4 regions of the Micromonospora sp. NPDC005206 genome follow, and region 4 is predicted to be linked to each of the others. Evidence: riboswitches for the same ligand, from Rfam matches in the RefSeq annotation. Region 4 holds a riboswitch; each other region holds the start of a gene.
What was found. A riboswitch is a leader RNA that binds a small molecule or an ion and turns the genes downstream of it on or off. The one in region 4 is predicted to bind cobalamin.
Positions count from the first base shown of each region.

Region 1: linked by a shared signal. The riboswitch ahead of ABZU69_RS20210 (acyl-CoA thioesterase) and the one ahead of ABZU69_RS28005 (ABC transporter substrate-binding protein) in region 4 are both predicted to bind cobalamin.
Region 2: linked by a shared signal. The riboswitch ahead of cobO (cob(I)yrinic acid a,c-diamide adenosyltransferase) and the one ahead of ABZU69_RS28005 (ABC transporter substrate-binding protein) in region 4 are both predicted to bind cobalamin.
Region 3: linked by a shared signal. The riboswitch ahead of ABZU69_RS24915 (ribonucleoside-diphosphate reductase subunit alpha) and the one ahead of ABZU69_RS28005 (ABC transporter substrate-binding protein) in region 4 are both predicted to bind cobalamin.

Region 1 covers NZ_JBEXHU010000012.1:236,892-241,489, reverse strand. The annotation lists gene ABZU69_RS20225 (hypothetical protein) at 1-628, shown strand, start outside; gene ABZU69_RS20220 (YfbM family protein) at 809-1,333, opposite strand; partial or broken gene ABZU69_RS20215 (RNA polymerase subunit sigma) at 1,385-1,501, opposite strand; cobalamin riboswitch at 1,881-2,095, shown strand; gene ABZU69_RS20210 (acyl-CoA thioesterase) at 2,226-2,738, shown strand; gene ABZU69_RS20205 (LysE family translocator) at 2,742-3,368, shown strand; gene ABZU69_RS20200 (DUF2306 domain-containing protein) at 3,431-4,090, opposite strand; gene ABZU69_RS20195 (response regulator transcription factor) at 4,189-4,598, opposite strand, start outside.
Region 2 covers NZ_JBEXHU010000001.1:109,364-113,961, forward strand. The annotation lists gene ABZU69_RS00505 (class I SAM-dependent methyltransferase) at 1-384, shown strand, start outside; gene ABZU69_RS00510 (CrcB family protein) at 572-1,063, shown strand; gene crcB (fluoride efflux transporter CrcB) at 1,060-1,422, shown strand; gene cobO (cob(I)yrinic acid a,c-diamide adenosyltransferase) at 1,517-2,128, opposite strand; cobalamin riboswitch at 2,277-2,406, opposite strand; gene ABZU69_RS00525 (hypothetical protein) at 2,707-3,042, opposite strand; gene ABZU69_RS00530 (RNA polymerase sigma factor) at 3,169-3,744, shown strand; gene ABZU69_RS00535 (hypothetical protein) at 3,737-4,456, shown strand; gene ABZU69_RS00540 (hypothetical protein) at 4,585-4,598, shown strand, end outside.
Region 3 covers NZ_JBEXHU010000016.1:209,389-213,986, forward strand. The annotation lists gene ABZU69_RS24910 (ribonucleotide-diphosphate reductase subunit beta) at 1-63, opposite strand, end outside; gene ABZU69_RS24915 (ribonucleoside-diphosphate reductase subunit alpha) at 102-2,435, opposite strand; cobalamin riboswitch at 2,635-2,852, opposite strand; gene ABZU69_RS24920 (GH92 family glycosyl hydrolase) at 3,030-4,598, opposite strand, start outside.
Region 4 covers NZ_JBEXHU010000020.1:78,270-82,867, reverse strand. The annotation lists gene ABZU69_RS28010 (iron ABC transporter permease) at 1-417, opposite strand, end outside; gene ABZU69_RS28005 (ABC transporter substrate-binding protein) at 509-1,444, opposite strand; cobalamin riboswitch at 1,533-1,678, opposite strand; gene ABZU69_RS28000 (M14 family zinc carboxypeptidase) at 1,820-3,697, opposite strand; gene ABZU69_RS27995 (C39 family peptidase) at 3,909-4,598, shown strand, end outside.

The sequences.
Region 1 (4,598 bases), on a different contig from region 4:
CGGAGGAACCCAGGAGTTCGAGAGCGACCTGCGCCGTCGTGTCCGATCGGCGGGCGGGGACGACATGGAGGGCCGGACCAGTGCTCCGCAGGAGTTGCTCCCCGAGATCCTGCCGCTGGTGACGGGAAACGGCAATGGCAAGCCCGGCCTTGACAAGCTCACCGGCCTGACTGACCGCGCAGGCGACTATCAGGTCCTCACCGGGCCGACCATGCTCGTTCGACACGAGGGGAATGACCGCATCCCACTCTGGTTCTCCTGGCGGGCCGCGGGCACCGACGACGGTCTCGCCGCACCCCTGATCGCCTTCATGGACGCACTCGCGGTGACGGGCCTAGCTCCCGCCCGCGGGGGAGCGAAGGAGATCGGGGCCCAGCCGAATCTCGACTACCTGGTGTGCCGGGATGTCGGCGAGTCGACCCTGCGCGGGCGAGGGAAGATCACTCTTCCCCGCCGTGTCCTCCGTCAATTCGCGGACACCAGACCCGACGTCATCGGCCCCCGGATATCCACCAACCTGGAGGATGCCTGGCGCGTGGAACTGGGCCGATACGCGCTACCGGGCGGCGTGGAAGTCTCGGTGGCGTGGATGGAGTACCGCCTCAACAACTCGACAACCTTGATGTGATCCCAGCCGGTGCGGACATCAGGGCATGGTTGTCGGGGTTGCCGCGCCGACGGGGCCGCCGAAGACCACCGCGCCATGACCAGCGCATCCGCTGCGGTGACCTCTTCGGCGGACCCGAAGGGGTCGGCTATCGCCGTCACGTGACTGGCCCTGACGCACCCTATGCCGATGAGCGTGCGTTCAGTCGAGCCAGCAGATCACCGCATCGCCGTCTTTGGCGGCTGCGGCGAAGAAGCTTCGGGCGCCTGGCAGATAGTGCGCCACCCACGCCAGCTCGCCGGGTTTTTCCCAGGTTCCAGGGTAAATCTCGGCGCGCTTCAACTCCTGCGGGTCGACGCCGCGGATGAGATCGTCTTCGGTGAGTGCGGCCAGTTGCGAGGCAGCACCCGCTACCTGGACCGGTGTCAGATAGGAGGGCGGCCCGTAGCCCCAGTCGTCCTCGAGGTTTTCGAGGAAGTCGAACATCTCGTCGCTGTCGGGTTCGACGTCTGGCAACTCCACGAACCTCTCGGCTCCCAGGACCAGCGGAATCCCGAAGCCAAGCCGGTCGAGTAGGAAGTCGAGCCCGTTCCATGCCTTGTCGGTGGCGGTCCAGCGTCCGGAGTTGTCGTCCCGTTCCGTCATCGCGATCTCGTAGGCCCAGCCGAGGTTGGTCCTGGCACATTCCAGTTCGTCCGGGGAAACGCGCATCCAGTTGCCGTTCATGCTCACGACGCCAGCCTAGAATCCGGCTGCGACAGTTCCCGCAACAGCGGGCGCGGCGAGGAAACGCCGGACCTGCTGCTGCGTGGCGCGGATGAACCGAGCTGCCGCGTCATGGTCGCCCCGACCCGCCGCGAGGGCCCACGCGGTAATTTCGTCACCATCCGTCACCTGGTACCTCCGTGTCCGGTGCCGCCGGCGTCAAGGGCTACGACATCCGCGGCCAAACAATACGACGGGTTGTAGTAGGTGTTCGGGTGAGCGTACGGGACGCCTTTCGCGGCCCCCGGTCACCGGTACGCGCGAATGGTGTCGCTGGATCAACCCGGTGCCGGTCAGCGACACCTCGAATGGCCTGGTCGCTGCCCGGGTCTGCGCCGGTGGCGGCGCGGCCGCGGCGTACGCGCCAGGTACGTGGTGGTCGACGCCCAGGACGAGGGGCAGTTGCGTGCGGTCAAAGAAGACCACGAATTTGAATATCTTCATCATGTGGATGACGACGCCCGCTCTGCCTCGCGGTCGCGTTGGTTGGGCTGCGTCGCGGACCCGCTATGCTCCTGACGGCGCTGGTTCGCCCGGTCGTGACTGGCTGGGCGTCGTAAGAGGGAACCCGGTGTGAGTCCGGGACTGCCCCGCAGCGGTGAGTGGGAACGACCGCCGTCATCAGCACTGGGCCAGAGGCCTGGGAAGCGACGGCCAGTAGGAGACCGGCGCAGCCGGCCATGCCCGCGAGTCCGAAGACCTGCCCGTGCCGCGTACACAACCGTGTGCGCTGCCGTCGGCCTCGCGGGTGGGCTGGGCGGGTGACGTGCCGCGCGCGCTGTGCGTGGGTGCGTGCTCGTCAGCGTGTGTCCGCGTTCCGACGGTGTGGTTTCCCGAGGGACGGACTACCGCTGTGCACGACACCGCCACGATCGCCGGCCGAGCGCCGTCGGCGTCACACCTGACCCTGTCGCAGATCATGGATCAGCACCACACCAACCTCATGGGTACGGTGCACGGTGGCCGGATCCTCAACCTCATCGACTCCGTCGCCGGGGTGGTCGCCGCCCGCCATTCCGACGGACCGGCCGTCACCGCCGCCATCGACGAGACCGCGTTTCTCCGGGCGGTCCGGGTTGGCGACGTGGTCCATGTGGACGCTCGCATCACGTGGGCCGGGCGCAGCTCGATGGAGGTTGCGGTCAAGGTGACCGCTGACCGGTGGGACCGGGCGGTGCCGCCCACCGACGTGGCCACCGCGCACCTGGTGATGGTCGCCATCGATGACAACGGCCAGCCGCGTACGGTGCCGCCGCTGCTGCCGGAAACCGACGGAGACCGGCGCCGGTACCGAGAGGCGGAGATCCGCCGGGAGCACCGGTTGACTCTGAGGCGGGCGCTGCTTGACGGCGCCGGGGAGGGCTGAGACGTGCTCGGCCTCTCCGTGCCGGCATTGGCCGGCTACCTGGCCGCGATCGTCGTCCTCATGGTGACTCCCGGCCCGGACATGATGTTCGTGCTGGCCAACGCCACCCGCTACGGCACTCGCGCCGGGGTGGTGGCCGCGCTCGGCGTCGCCGCGGGGGAGGCGGTGCATGTGGCGGCGGTCGTCTGCGGTCTCGCCGCGGTGATCTCAGCCTCGCCGGTGCTGTTCACGGCAATCCGCTGGCTTGGCGCGGCATACCTGATCATCCTCGCGGTGCAGGCCCTGCGTGGCGCCGGCACTTCGGCTTCCGATGCGTCGCAGCCCGGTGGTCGTGCCGGGCGCGCCTTCCTGCGTGGACTGGTCACCAACCTGCTCAACCCCAAGATGATTTTGTTCAGCGTGGCGTTCCTGCCCCAGTTCGTCGATCCGGCGGCGGGCAACACCACCGCCCAGCTGGTGCTCCTTGGCGCGCTGTTCGTCACGGTGCAGCTCACGGTCGACATCGCCTTGGGCGCGGGCGCCGGGCGACTCGCCGGCCGCCTCGCCGACGGCCGCTGGCCGCGGCGGATCAACCGAGTCTGCGCGGTCGCGTTCGTCGCGCTCGGACTACGACTGGCGGTCGGCTCGTAGCGGCGGCAGCCAAGTGGCCGGCGGATTCGGCTCGTCGTCCCCGGGGTCGCCGTCGGACGATGTCATCGGGCAGCAGCACGCGGCTGACGAGCCGGTCGAGACGACGTTGCGCGGGCCGGACGACGCAGGTACCACTCGGCCACGGCAAGGTTGATCAACCAACCGGCGAGCACCAGGCCGGCGCGAACGTTCCCATCGGGCTGTTCGCCGGTCGCGACAAGGTACGGCGCGTGCGTGAACGCCTGGGTGCCGGCGCCGAGGCCGATCGCGTAGCCGCGCACCATCCAGCGGCGGTGCTGGGCGAAGTGCCGGCGTAGCGCGGCGGCGAGGCCGAGCAGGATCGAGCCGGCCATGGCCGAGCCGAAGACGAGCCGCATGCCGGCGAGCACGTCGTTGTCATGGGCCGGAAGGTCGTACGCGAACGCCATCCAGACGCCGGAGAGCGCGACCGTCAGTCCGCAGGGGACAAGCACCCGGCCGGCGAGGCGGTGCCAGCGGCGACGGCGCAGGCCGGGTACGAACTGGAAGGCTCCGAGAGTCGTGTAGACCACCGCGCCGACGATGTGCAGCACCACCGGCAGCGGGTCGGCGACGAAGCGAGCGTTCGCCGGGGTGACCTCCGGTCCGGTGCCCAGCTCGGTGAGCCGTCCCGCACCAGCGATCATCGGTATCAGGCCCAGCAGGATCAACGCGGCCGGTAGCCGCCACTCGCGCATCGTCATGCCATCGATGGTGGACGCGGCACCCGCCCCGGCTCATCGGCACATGGGCCGCAATCGGGCCGGCCCATGGTCGTACGCGGTCGTCGTACTTGTGCCGGTCACCAACGCGTCCGACGGCGGTTGGTCTCGTACGCCCACATCGCCACCTCGACCCGGTTACGCACACCGAGCTTGGTCATCAGGCTGGTGATGTGCGACTTGACCGTGCTCAACGTGATGTAGAGCTCGTCGGCGATCTCCTTGTTGGTGCGTCCCCGCGCGACGGCGACCAGTACCTGCTCCTCCCGGTCGGTGAGCGCCTCGATGGGCTGCTTCGGCGGCGCGGCTGGACCCGCGTCGGCGAACGCCTTCAGCAGCCGCGTGGTGACGCTCGGCGCGATCAGCGCATCCCCGTTGGCGGCCGCGTGCACGGCCTGGCTGAGCAGGTCGGGGCCAGCCTCCTTGAGCAGGAAGCCGCGGGCGCCGGCACGCAGTGCCGCGTACACGTACTCGTCGAGGTCGAAGGTCG
Region 2 (4,598 bases), on a different contig from region 4:
CCGGCCGAGCGGCTCGGCCGGCTCTACGGCGAGGTCCGCGATCTGCTGCGGCCGGGCGGGATCTTCGTCAACGCCGACCACATGCCCGACGACACCCTGCCGGAGCTGACCAAGCGGCTGCTCGACCGGGCGCGGGACCGGCGGGCCGCCCGGTACGCCGCCGGGTCCGTGCTGTCGTGGTCGGACTGGTGGGACCGGGCCGGCGCCGATCCGGTGCTCGCCCCGCTGGTCGCCGAGCGGCACGCCATCTACCCGACCGGGCACAGCCCCGAGTGGAACCCCCCGGCCTCCTGGCACCTGGCCGCGCTGACCGCGGCCGGCTTCAGCGAGGTCGGCACGGTGTGGCGCGGCGGCACGGACGCCGCGGTCGCCGGGGTGCGCTGACCCACCAGCCCCGCCGGCCGGCGTCTGCCGCGCCGGTCGGCCCGGCGCTCGGTGGGTGGACGATATGCTGACGCCGGAGCAGGAGCGCTCCCGGCGGTGGGGCCCGCCGTCCCGGGGACACCGGGAGAACCGCGACGCCGCTCGCCAACGGTCCCTGCCAGTGACACCGTGCTGGTGGGGAGGCATCATGTCCGGACCGCTCGACCCGCGTACCGACCCCGACGTCGACCTGCGCGTCCCCGTCGACCGTGGCGAGCTGAAGGCTCATCCCGCGGCGGTGCTCGCGGCGATCGCGGCGGGCGGGGTGCTCGGCGCGCTGGCCCGGGCCGGCCTGCAACACGCCCTCCCCCACGCGCGGACCGGTTTCCCGTGGGCGACCTTCGGCATCAACCTGACCGGCTGCCTGCTGATCGGCGTCCTGATGGCGGTGCTCGGGCACGTCGGCGGCGGTCGACCGCTGGTCCGCCCGTTCCTCGGGGTCGGGGTGCTCGGCGGGTTCACCACCTTCTCCACCTACGCCGTGGACGTGCAGCAGGCGGTGGTCGCGGGCGCCCCGGTCAGCGCGCTGGCGTACCTGGCCGCGACGGTGCTCGGCGCCCTGGTCGCGGTGTGGCTGGGTGACGCCGCCGCCGCTCGACTGCTCGACCGGGACCGCGACGACGGGCGGGCCGTCCGGTGACCGTGCTGCTCATCGTGCTCGGGGCGGCCGTCGGCGCGCCGCTGCGCTACCTCACCGACCGGGCCGTGCAGGCCCGGCACCACTCGGCGTTCCCGTGGGGGACGTTGACCGTCAACGTGTTCGGATCGCTGCTGCTCGGCGTACTCGTCGGGCTGCCGGCCGGCCCGGCGGTCAGCGCGCTGCTCGGCACCGGCTTCTGCGGCGCGCTGACCACCTACTCCACCTTCAGCTACGAGACGCTGCGGCTGACCAGGACCGGCAACCGGCTCCTCGCGCTGGCCAACGTGCTGGGCAGTGTGACCGCCGGGCTCGCCGCCGCGACCGTCGGCTACGTCCTCGCCCGGGCCCTGACCGGCTGACCCGTTCCCGGCCAGCGGAGACCGCTGCGGCCGTCCGGGCCGGCGCGGTCGTCGCCCATCGGGCGGGGCAGCGGCCACGACTCGGCGGCGGCGCTCACCACTCGATGCCCTTCTGGCCCTTCTGGCCGGCGTCCATCGGGTGCTTGACCTTGGTCAGCTCGGCCACCAGGTCGGCGGCGGCCACCAGGCGCGGGTCGGCGTCCCGGCCGGTGATGACCACGTGTTGGAAGCCGGGACGGTCGGCCAGGGTGGCCACCACCTCGTCGACGTCCACCCAGCCCCACGTCATCGGGTAGGTGAACTCGTCCAGCACATACAGCCCGTAGCGCTCGGCGGCCAGGTCGCGTTGGATCTGCCGCCAACCCTCCAGGGCGTCCGCGGCGTGATCGGCGTCGCCGCCACGCTGGATCCAGGACCAGCCCTCGCCCATCTTGTGCCACGCCACCGGCGCGCCGTGACCGGTGCGCTCGTGCACCTCGCCGAGGGCCCGGAAGGCGTTCTCCTCCCCCACCCGCCACTTGGCGCTCTTGACGAACTGGAACACCCCGACCGGCAGGCCGGCTGCCCACGCCCGCAGCGCCAGCCCGAAGGCGGCGGTGGACTTTCCCTTCATCTGTCCGGTGTGGACCATCAGCAGCGGCCGGTGACGTCGCTGCCGGGTGGTCAAACCGTCGGCGGGCACCGTGCTCGGCTTTCCCTGCGGCATCAGGCGGTACGACCGGGGCCGGGTGCGGCGGTGGGTGCGGCGGAGCGCCCGCCGAGCGGATCATGACGGTGTCCGTCAATGAAAGAGACGCCGTGCGTCATCGGGTCCTCCTCGGGTGTCCACGCCCTGGGGTACATCCCGACGGCCGAAGTATCCTGGCTTCCGAATCGACGCTCTCCCCCGGCCTTCCAACCGCAGACACGCGGCCGTGACTCACGAGGGGGGATCGCTCCCCGGTGACAGTGGCGGGACCGCGTCGGAATCACACCGACTTCCTTCACTGCCGTCAGGCCGCGAATGCTGCCACACCCGTCCGTCGCCGGTCAACGCCGACCCCGGCCTGGCCAGGCGAATGACTCTCATCGATATCTGGCGGTTGAGGCGTGCTCGGACGCCGCATCGGAACGCCCCGGGTCAATGCGACGCGTCCTTTGCTCTGCTTCAGCCAGCGCAACAGTGACGACGCCTTTTCGTTGCGCCCGGGTAAGCAGAGCAAAGGGTGCGCACACGTCCTCTGGCCTGCCCCGATCGCCCGGTGGGACGGCGGCTCACGGCCACCTCGACGGACGCGGCCACGCTCACCGGGCGTGGCGTTCCGGGTGGGCACGGCTCCAGGTGCGCATCCGTTCCGGGTAGCCGGTGCGGGCCGCCTCGTACAGCGGCACCGCGTGCTTGCGGGCGATGGCGCCCGCCGCACGCGGGGTGCCGGTACGGCGACGGATCCACTCGCCGTCGTGGGCGATCGCCACCACCGTGGTGTCGGTGGCGGTGGTCTCCGGCTCCAGGTAGAACTCCACCCCCCGCCGGCTGGCGATGAACGCCTCGAGCGCGGCGAGGTCGTCCCGGGTCGCCTCCCGGTCCAGCTTCGTGGGGGTCGCCTCGGCGCCCCGGGCCCGCCGACTGAACCAGCCCATGACCGACTCCTCTCCTCGACGCCCATCCAGTGCACCACCGTTTCCTGGCAATACGCTGCACGCCGGGTGAGAGTGGGCTGACCGAGCCGCGGCTGGAACCCGCAGCGCGTGAGCGGTGTCATGAAGGTGACCCAACCGGAGGTACCCCTGGACGACGACGTGCTCGTCACCCGCGCTCGGGCAGGTGACCTGGAGGCGTACGACCTCCTGGTCGCCCGGCACACCGCGTCCGCGTACCGGACGGCGGTGCTACTCGGCGCGGGCTCGGACTCCGAGGACGTCATCCAGGAGGCCTTCGTGAAGGGGTACCGAAAGCTCTCCCGCTACCGGGCGGAGTCGTCGTTCCGCTCGTGGCTGCTGGCGATCGTCGCCAACGAGACCCGCAACCTGCACCGGTCACGCACCCGCCGCGACGGCCTCGTCCTGCGGGCCGCGGCGGCGAACCCGGCTTCGGAGATCGCCGAGGACGACGCGGTCGGCGCGGTCCTCGCCGGGGAGCGCCGCGCCGTGCTGGTGGACGCTCTGCGCCAACTGCCGGTACGCGACCGTGAGGTGATCGTCTGCCGGTTCTTCCTCGATCTCAGCGAGGAGGAGACGGTGGCGACGTTGGGCTGGCCGCGGGGCACGGTGAAGTCGCGGACGTCCCGGGCATTGGCGAAGCTCCGCGGCTTGCTCGACCGCGAGGAGGTCCGGAGTGGATGACCTCGAGAGGGAGCTGCGTGGCCTCTCCACCTGGCTGGAGACACCCGACGCGCCCGACGTGACCACGCGCGTACGCGCTCGGCTCACCGAGCCCCCGTCCCGGCGGCGTCGGTGGCGCGCCTACGCGGCGGCGGCGCTCGTCGCCCTGCTCGTGGCGGTGCTGCCACCGGGACGGGCGGCCCTCGCCGACGCCGTCGCGGGGCTGCTGCGCTTCGCCGGAGTCACCGTTGTCACGTCGCCCGACCCGGTGCTGCCCACCGGCACCCCGTCGCCGTTGCCCGCGCAGCGAACCGCGGCCCTGGATGAGGCGCAACGGGCGGTGCGCTTCCCGATCCGCCTACCGGCGAAGCTCGGTCCGCCCGAGCGGGTGCTGGTCGCCGATCCCGACGACACGGGCGCCTACCGGGTGGCCACGCTGCTCTACCACGGGGGCGCGCTGCGCATCGACGCCTTCGATGGTCGGCTCGACCTGGCGTTCCACAAGCAAACCAGCCGGCCGGGAGCGGAGTGGGTCCAGGTCGACGGCGACTTCGCCGTCTGGGTCGGCGGCCCGCACGTCCTGGCCTACGTGGATCGCACCGGACAGGTCCGGATGGAGACCGCCCGGCTCGCCGCCTCGACCCTGATCTGGCAGGGGGCCGACGCGAGCTACCGGCTGGAGGGCGACCTCACGAGGGCCGAGGCGATCGAGATCGCCGAATCGCTGGACTAGGCGTACTCCCAGGAAAGCTCGGACGGGGAACTTGGCGGGCGCGTCCGGTGTCTTGATGGTGCGAGGACGTTCTGACTCATCGACAGGTATTCGGAAGGGGCGAGATGGGTGCATGGGGCAGGTTGCTGATGGGGTCGGTGCT
Region 3 (4,598 bases), on a different contig from region 4:
GTCGAAGAAGTGCGGGTAGCGCATCGGGCGGAGGGTGAGGTCCATCCCGGGGTCGAGCAGCATGTGCGTGGTCCTCGTGTCGGTGGTGGTGTCGGCGGCGGTCACTGGCAGGCCTCGCACGACTCGGGGTTCTCCAGGGAGCAGGCCAGCGCCTCCGGGTCGGTCGCCACGGGTACGGCGAGGGCGACGGTGGCGGGTGCGACGGTGGCCTGCTGGATCCGGGTGGCCGGGCGGGACCGCAGGTAGTAGGTCGTCTTCAGCCCGGCCTTCCAGGCGTACAGGTACATCGAGGAGAGCTTGCCGATGGTCGGCGAGGCCAGGAACAGGTTCAGCGACTGCGACTGGTCGATGAACGGCGCGCGAGCCGCGGCCAGGTCGATCAGCGCCCGCTGCGGCAGCTCCCACGCGGTGCGGAACAACTCCCGCACGGCGGCCGGTAGCTCCGCGATGTCCTGCACCGACCCCTCGGCGCGCTTGATCGCCGACCGGACGGGCTCGGTCCACAGGCCACGGGACTTCAGCTCGCGTACCAGAGCGGTGTTGACCTGGAGAAACTCCCCCGACAGGGTCTCGCGCTTGAACAGGTTGGACACCTGCGGCTCGACGCACTCGTAACAACCGGCGATCGAGGCGATGGTCGCGGTCGGGGCGACCGCCACCAGCAGTGAGTTGCGCAGCCCGTACGCCTCGACCCGCTCCCGCAACGCGGTCCACCGGTCGGTCTGCGTCCCCTGGACGCCCCACAGGTCGGGCTGCAACTGCCCCCGCGCCGCCCGCGTCTGCCCGTACGCCGGGTGCGCGCCGAAGCGCCGCGCCAGATCGGCGGAGGTCTCCAGGGCGGTCAGGTACAACTCCTCGCTGACCCGGGTGGACAACTCCCGCGCGGCCGGCGAGTCGAACGGCAACCGCAGCGCGAAGAACACGTCCTGCAGGCCCATCAGCCCGAGCCCGACCGGCCGCCAGCGGGGGTTGCTCGCCGCCGCCTGCGCGGTCGGGTAGTAGTTGATGTCGATGACCCGGTCGAGGAACGTGACCGCGGTACGGACCGTGGCGCGCAGTCGCTGCCAGTCGATGACGCCGTCGGTGACGTGGGCGGCGAGGTTCACCGAGCCGAGGTTGCACACCGCGGTCTCGGCGTCGCTGGACACCTCGATGATCTCGGTGCAGAGGTTGGACAGGTGCACCACGTTGCCCGGTTCGGCGGTCTGGTTGCACAGCCGGTTGGCGGCGTCCTTGAAGGTCATCCACCCGTTGCCGGTCTGCGCCAGGGTGCGCATCATCTTCCCGTACAGCTCCCGCGCCGGGACCTGCCGCACGTAGCGGCCCTGCGCCTCGGCCTCCCGGTACGCGACGTCGAACCGCTCGCCCCACAGGTCGGGCAGTTCCGGCACCTCGTTCGGGTCGAACAGCGACCACACCTCGTCGGCCTCGACCCGGCGCATGAACTCGTCGGGGATCCAGTTGGCCAGGTTGAGGTTGTGGGTGCGCCGGGCGTCCTCGCCGGTGTTGTCCCGCAGTTGCAGGAACTCCTCGATGTCCGGGTGCCACGGCTCCAGGTAGACACACGCCGCGCCCTTGCGCCGGCCGCCCTGGTTGACCGCGGCGACGCTCGCGTCCAGCGTGCGCAGCCACGGCACGATCCCATTGGACTGCCCGTTCGTGCCGCGGATCAGCGCGCCCCGGGACCGGACCCGGGAGTACGCGATGCCGATGCCGCCGGCGAACTTGGACAGGTTGGCGACCTGCGCGTACCGCTGGTAGATCGAGTCCAGCTCGTCGCGCGGGGAGTCGACCAGGTAGCAGGAGGACATCTGGGTGTGCCGGGTGCCGGAGTTGAACAGCGTCGGCGAACTGGGCAGGTAGGCCAGGCTGGACATCAGCCGGTAGAAGTCGACCGCCTCGTCCGGCGTACGGGACAGCCCGCAGGCCACCCGCAGCAGCCAGTACTGCGGCGTCTCCAGCACCAGCCGGCTGGTCGGGTGGCGCAGCAGGTACCGGTCGTACACCGTGCGCAGGCCGAAGTACTCGAACCGCAGGTCGCCGTCCGGGTCGACGGCGTCGTCGAGCGTCCGGCCGTGCGCGGCGACGAAGGCGGCGGTCTCGTCTCCGATCAGTCCCTCGGCATGGCCCATCCGGATCGCCGTGCTGAACGAGGTGATGCCCTGCCGGTGCACCTCCTTGTCGACGTAGCCGGCCAGAAGCCGGGCGGCCAGCCGCGAGTACTGCGGCTCCTCGCCGATCATCTCGGCCGCGGTCTGGATGGACAGCCGGTCCAGCTCCGCGGTGGTCGCGCCGTCGTAGAGGCCGCTGATCGTCCGGGTCGCCACCCGCAGCGGGTCGACGTCGGTCAGGTCGTCGGTCCACCGCTCGACCGCGCGGACGATCTTGTTGACGTCCACCGGTTCGCTGGCGCCGTCGCGCTTGCGGACGTGCATCTGCGTCCGCCGCCGGCCCGGCAGGTCGGTGTCGCCGCCGGTCGGGACCACCTGGGTGACTGTCACCACTCACTCCTCGCGAGTTCGAGACCTGATGGCCCTCGGACGCGAGGAGACAGACACCGGCGGACGCCACGCCGGGCGTGGGTCAGGGGGCGTCGGCCGTCCCACGCGGCGTCGGGCCGCCGCCCACCCGGGTGCGGGTGCACGGCGCGCTGGCAGGTCTTCGGACTCGTGGGCACGACCGGGCTCGCCGGTCTCCTACTGGCCGTCGCTTCCCAGGCCGCTTGGCGGCCCAGTGCTGATGACGGCGGTCGTTCCCACTCACCGCTGCGGGGCAGTCCCGGAATTCCACCGGGTTCCCTCTTGCCTCGACCACTGCAGACGAGCGGCCGAACCAGCTGCGTCGACACCATATATAGGGACGACGCCGTTGTCACACCCCACATCTCGGGTATCGGCGTGTCGGCGGTCGAGTCAGTGACGACGGTCACCGGCCCGGACGCCCCCGCCGGGCGGGGTCATGGTCGACGCTAGCAGCGCGCGGGGCGGGCCGTGATCCGGCCCGCCCCGCGCGCTACCGCTACCGCCGACTCAGTTCGTGACGGTGAAGGGCAGCGCGACCCGCGTCACCGACTCGGCCCCCGCCAGCGTGATCACGGTCGAGCCGGCCTTCGCCGCCCCGGGGACGCTGACCGTCGCACCGGCGATGACACCGTCACCATTCGCGCGCACGGTGCTGACCGCGAGGCCGTCACCGAAGCTGACCGTGACCGCCTCGTTCGGAGCGAACCCGGCGCCGTCGACCGTGATCGACGTACCGTGCGGTCCCGCGGTGGTCGTCAGCGCCGCCTGCGGATCGTAGGTCGGCTTCTCCTGCTGACCGGTCACCTGGACGGTGGCCGTCGCCGGCGTCCGGGAGGACGCGCCGGTGGCGGTGACGGAGTACCGGCCGGGCTCGGCGTCACCGGACGTCGCGACGGAGGCGCGTACCGCTCCCGCCGCGGACGCCGCGACCTTGACGGTCCGCGCCGGACTGGTGCCGAGAGTCACGGTCACCTGCTCACCGGCCGCGAACCCGCTGCCGTTGACGGTGACCGCGTCACCGGTTGTCACGGTGGCCGACGTCGACACCGCGATCGCCGGCTGGAGTCCGCCCCGCGCCACGGTCACCGTGAAGGTCGCGGTGCTGCTCGACGACGTGTCCCACGCGGTGACGTGCACCGTGTAGGTGCCCTCCTGCGCATAGGTGTGCCGTCCGCTCAGCGCGCCGTCCGGGCCGACCGTGACGTCGTCCGGAACCGTGCCGTCGCCCCACTGCACCCGGGCGTGGAAGCCCGTCGTGCCGGGAACGCCGCCGCTCACCGAGCCGAGCGTGGCCGCGAGGACCTGCCCGGCGTCGGCCGTCTGGTCGCTCGGGGCGGTGGTCACCAGCGCGGCGGCCGGAGTGCCGTCGTTCGCGACGGCGAACACGTGGATCCGGCCCGCCGAGCCGGGGTCGCCGGTCTGCGTCGGCAGGGTCACCGAGACGAGCGTCTTGCCCGCCGGGATCTGGTACGGCGCGGTGGCGAACAGGAACGGCTGCGCGCCGTCCCGGCTCGTGCCGCTCAACCGGTACGCGGCCTTGGCGACGACGATGTTGCCGTACGACGGAGTGCCGTTGGCGTTGCCGCCCAGCGTCCAGTCACTCATCTGGATCGGGATGCTGGCCGTGCTGCCGTCGCTGAACGTCGCCGTGCCGGTGCTGTTCTGATTGCCCTGCGTGCCGGCGCCGATGAACGAGATGCTCCGGGCGTCGGTCGGCAGGTCGAGAACGACCGTCCTGCCGTTGCCGGTGGTGTTGTCCGGCTGCCCCGCCGGGACCACCGGCAAGGTGAACTGCAGGTCCGTTCCGGGCACCTGGTGCCGCTGGCCCTGGGTCACGCCGGCCGCCGTCAGGGCGGCCCGCGAGTACGCCCACGACTTGGCGTCGCAGTTCGCCGCGAGGGCGCCCTCGTCACCGATGCAGACGGTGTCGAACGCCGCGGTGAGGCCGGAGCTCGGCGCGTAGGCCACGTCGACGCCGACCGTGACCGAGCCCTGGCCGGTGCCGTCGGTCACCGTGACGCTCGCCTGGTGGTGACCCGGCGTGGCGTACGTGTGCGAGCCGCTGACGCTGTAGAC
Region 4 (4,598 bases):
CCGGCCGACGCCGCCGAGGGCGATCACCGCGGTGACCGCGAGCCCCGAGCCGGCTGCCACGCCGAGCAGGTACGGGTCGGCCAGCGGGTTGCGGAACACCCCCTGGTAGCAGCCGCCGGCCAGGGCGAGCAGGCCGCCGACGAGCAGGCCCAGCACCACCCGGGGAAGCCGCAGCTCGGTGACGATGGCGATCTCCCGCTCGGTCAGCCCGCTCTCCAGGTGCACCCCGGGTATCAGGTTGAGCAGCTCGGCGGCGACGCTGCCCGGCGGCAGGCTGATCGGGCCGAGCGACACCCCGGCGACCAGCGCGAGGAGCACCGCGACCACGCCGGCGGCCAGCCAGCGCTTGCGCAGCCCGGCGGGCCGCGACGCGGGTGGCGTCGCGGCCGGCCGGGTGGGTGGCGCCGGGGTGGCCACCAGCGGCTCCCCGGTCACCGAGCCTTCTTCCGTTCGTGACCGCGAGGCTCGCAACCCCGGTTCACTCCTCGCGCTCACCGACGGACGACGGTCACGCGGGCACCTTGGCGACCGCGTCGATGATGACCCGGAGCAGGTCCACGACCCGCGGGCCCCAGCGCGAGGCGATGTCGTCATCCAGCGCGACCACCTGGTTGTTCTTCACCGCGCTCAGCCCGGCCCAGCCGCTGCGCGCCCGGACCGAGTCGGCGTTCTGCTGGCAGCACTTGGAGTCGGCCAGGAAGACGAAGTCCGGGTTGGCCTTGACGATGAACTCCTGGGACAGCTGCGGGTAACCGCCGCTCTTGCCGTCCGCGTCGGCCGGATCCGCGATGTTGGCCAGACCGACCTGGCTGTAGAGCGAGCCCATGAAGGTCTTGCTGGTCACGCTGTACAGCTCCGGGCCCAGCTCGTGGTAGTAGGTGAGCTTCTCGGCGCGCTGCGGCAGGTCCTTGACCAGCTTGGCGATGTCGTCCTTCATCCGGCCGGCGACGTCGGTCGCCTGGTCGGCGTGGCCGGTCAGCGTGCCCAGCTCGGCGATCTGCCGGTACGAGTCGTCCAGGGTGACCGCCGCGGGGGTGAGGTAGACCGGGATCTTCAGCTTGCCGAGCTGGTCGACGATCTTGTTGGTGTCGTTCGCGAGCACCACCAGGTCGGGGCCCTTACCGGCGATCGCCTCGGCGTTGGGCTGGAAGCCGGACAGGTCGCTCTTGGGCGCGTCGGCCGGATAGTTGGACTGGTCGTCGACCGCGCTCACCTGCGGGCCGGCGCCGATGGCGAAGAGCATCTCGGTGGCGGTGGGCGAGAGCGAGAGGATCTTCTCGGGGCGCTTGTCGAGCGTGAGCGAGCCGACCGTCACCGGGTAGCTGGCGGCCGCGGAGCTGCCGCTCGCGGTCGGCTCGTCGGCGGTCTTCTCCGCGCACGCGCCCAGGGCGAGTGCGGCGACCGCGAGGGTCGCGGCGAAGAGCCGGGGGGTACGTCTGAACATGGGACCTCCTGTCGGTCGAGGAGTGTGGTGCTTCGCCGACAGGGACTTTCGTACGCCCGCCCACGAGGCGCCCTTCCTCGAGAGCGCGTGTCGCGACCGATCCGCAGGCGACCTGGCTCGTCCCCGCCGTCAGGACGGGGCATCACAGTTGCGGGACAGCGCCGGTTTCGCACCGGCTTCGCTGCGGAGTGGTCGCTAAGACGGTAGCGCACCGCCTGGACGTGCCGGATCGATCAAGGGCCAATCGCCGCGTGTCGATCACCTTGGCCCCGGGAAGGTGGGGCGAGATGACCGACCGACGGCGATATGTCGCGCATCGCGGGGGTCAGAAACGGGTGGTGGGGCCCCGCAGGGGCGGAACGGGGCCCCATCCGATCAGGAGGCGCTGATGGTGACGTTGTCCACAGCCGCCTCCACGAGGCTGGCGCCGGAGGCGTCCGCCACCTCGATGAGGATGCGCACCGACTGGCCGGCGTACGGGGTGAGGTTGAGGTTCGCCACCGCCCAGCTGCCGTTGCGGTTGCTCGCCGCGCCGGCCTGGGTGAGCAGCGCCGTGGTGCCACCGTTGTGCACCACGCTCACCCGCAGGTAGTCCGCCGACGAGGCGTTCGAGCCGTGCGCCAGGTACCAGGCCAGCGAGAGGGTCAGCGTGCCGGTCGACGGCAGCGTCACCGCCGGGGACCGGGCGCTGGTCACCCCGCCGTCGACGTCGTGGTCACCCGCCGCCGAACCGGCGAGCCGACCGGTGACCAGGTCGTTGGCGCCGGCGTACGGGGTGAGCTGCTTGGCCCCGGAGGAGGTGGTCGCCTGGGCGGCACCCCGTTCCCAGGCCCCGAGGGTCGCGGTGTCGGTGCCGGACGGGTTGATGGTCCAGCCGGTCGCGGTCTCGAAGGTGTCCGACCAGACCGTGGTGCCGCCACCACCGCCGCAGTACTGCGCCTGCTTGCCGATCGCCCGGTACGGGCAGTCGGCGTACTCGCTGAGCATCAGCACCGCCTCCCGGTTGCGGGAGGTCTGTGCGGGGATCACCTCGTCGGGCGGGTAGAAACCACCGCCGCCGGACGATCCTGGATACATCTCGAAGGTGTACGCCCAGATGCCGTGGGTGGCCCACATCCAGTCGATGCTGTCCCCGTCGGTGATGTAGAGGTCGCTGGACTGCTCCGGGGTGTAGTTGTTGGTGGCCGCCATCTGCTGGCCGATGGTGGCGAAGGTGTTGTACTGGTCGGCGCTCATCCCCGGCCCGGTGTTCGCGGTCGTGTAGCCGTACGGCCAGAGCACCAGCTGCGAGTAGGTGTGGAAGTCGATGTTGGCCTTGATCTGCTGCGTTCCGCCGACGACCCGGCTGTTGACGAAGTTGCGCAGTGCCTGCGTCTCGGGCGCGGAGAACGCCGACGGTCCACGGTAGGTCTCGGACGAGGTGGAGCCGGACGAGCCGCCGCAGCAACCCCAGTTGTAGGACCAGTTGCGGTTCAGGTCGGTGCCGACGTTGGAGGAGCCGCTGTTGGGCTGCCGGTTCTTGCGCCAGGACCGGTACGACCCGGTGGCGATGTCGTACTCGCTACCGTCCGGGTTGACCGTCGGCACGATCCAGATCTCCCGGCCGTTGACGATGTTGGTGATCCGGGAGTCGGAGCCGTAGCTGTCGGTGAAGAGGTTGAGCAGGTAGATCGCCATCTCGACGGTCAGGTGCTCGCGGGCGTGCTGCTGGGCGTTGAAGAGGAGTTCCGGCTCGCTCTCGTCGGTGCCCACGTTGTCGGAGATCTTCACGGCCATCAGGTCGCGGCCCTCGTACGACGAACCAATGCTGATCTTGCGGGCGATCGCCGGATGGTCGGCGACGACCTGGTTCACGACGGCGGTCAGTTCCGCGTAGTCGTGGTAGTTGGAGTCGGCGGGCGGGAAGGCCAGTGTGCCCATCTCTCCGGCGCCGCGCTCGGCGTTCGGCGGCGGGGCGAGCGGTTCGAGTCGGAAGCCGAGCTTGCCGATCTCGGCGGCCTCACCCGCGGTGGCCGAGACGTGCAGCACGCCGTGTTCGGAGTAGTCGATGGCGGCCCCGGTGCGGGCCACCGCATTGCGGTCGGCGACGGTCCGGGGGCCGAGCACCCGGTAGCCGGCGGCGGCCGGCTCGGCGGTCCGGTCCGGCGCCGGCCGCGCGAAGACCGGCCCGGTGGCGACGGTGACGATTCCCAGCCCGGTGACGACGGCGAGCACCAGGACGCGGCGGAGAGGGATGGGCGTGCGGAGGGCCATGGACTACCTCCTCGAAGGGCGGGAGAACCCGCTCGGTGGAGGACACTTCACCACCTGTCACATGGTCATATCAATATCCGTCGCTGCCTCTTGCATCCCAGGCGGATCATCGCGGCGGCAATGATTTTCCATCCGTCGACATCTGGCGAAACTTCCTTCCGGCGGCGACACTGACCAGCAACGATGTCCCTCTCGACACCGCGGAGCCCCCATGGCCAGATCCCGTTTACGCACGGCCGCCCTCGCCGGCGTCACCGCGCTCGCCCTGCTCACCACCGTCGCACCCGCGGCAGCCGCCGCACCACTCACCGGCGGCCGACCGCCCGCAACCGCCCACGACGAGCAGATCACCTTCCAGGACTGGTCCGGGCCCGCCGACTGGCACCGGGGCAGCCGGGCCGGCACCCGCGTGGTGCCCGGCGCCCGATCGGGCGTCACGCTGGCCCGCCCGGCCGGCACCACCGAGTACGCCGACCCGCACACCGGCGTCACCCGCAGCTGGGAGTACGGCACCTGGACCTCCCCGGTGACCCGGGTCGGCTTCGACGCCACCGAGCTGATCGCGTCCTGGAACGCCGAGACCCCCGCCGGCACCTGGATCCAGGTGGAGATGCAGGGCAGCTACACCAGCGGTGACCAGACCCCGTGGTACGTCATGGGCCGCTGGGCGTCCGGCGACAGTGACATCAGGAGGACCAGCGTCAACCGGCAGGGCGACCCCTGGTCGACGATCTGGACCGACACCTTCAGCATCGACGACGCCGCCGTCGGGGTGCTGCTGCGGTCGTACCAGCTGCGACTGACCCTCTACCGGGCGCCCGGGCAGACCGCCGCGCCGGTGGTCCGGATGCTCGGCACGATGAGCTCGACCGTGCCGGACCGCTTCACCGTCACGCCGAGC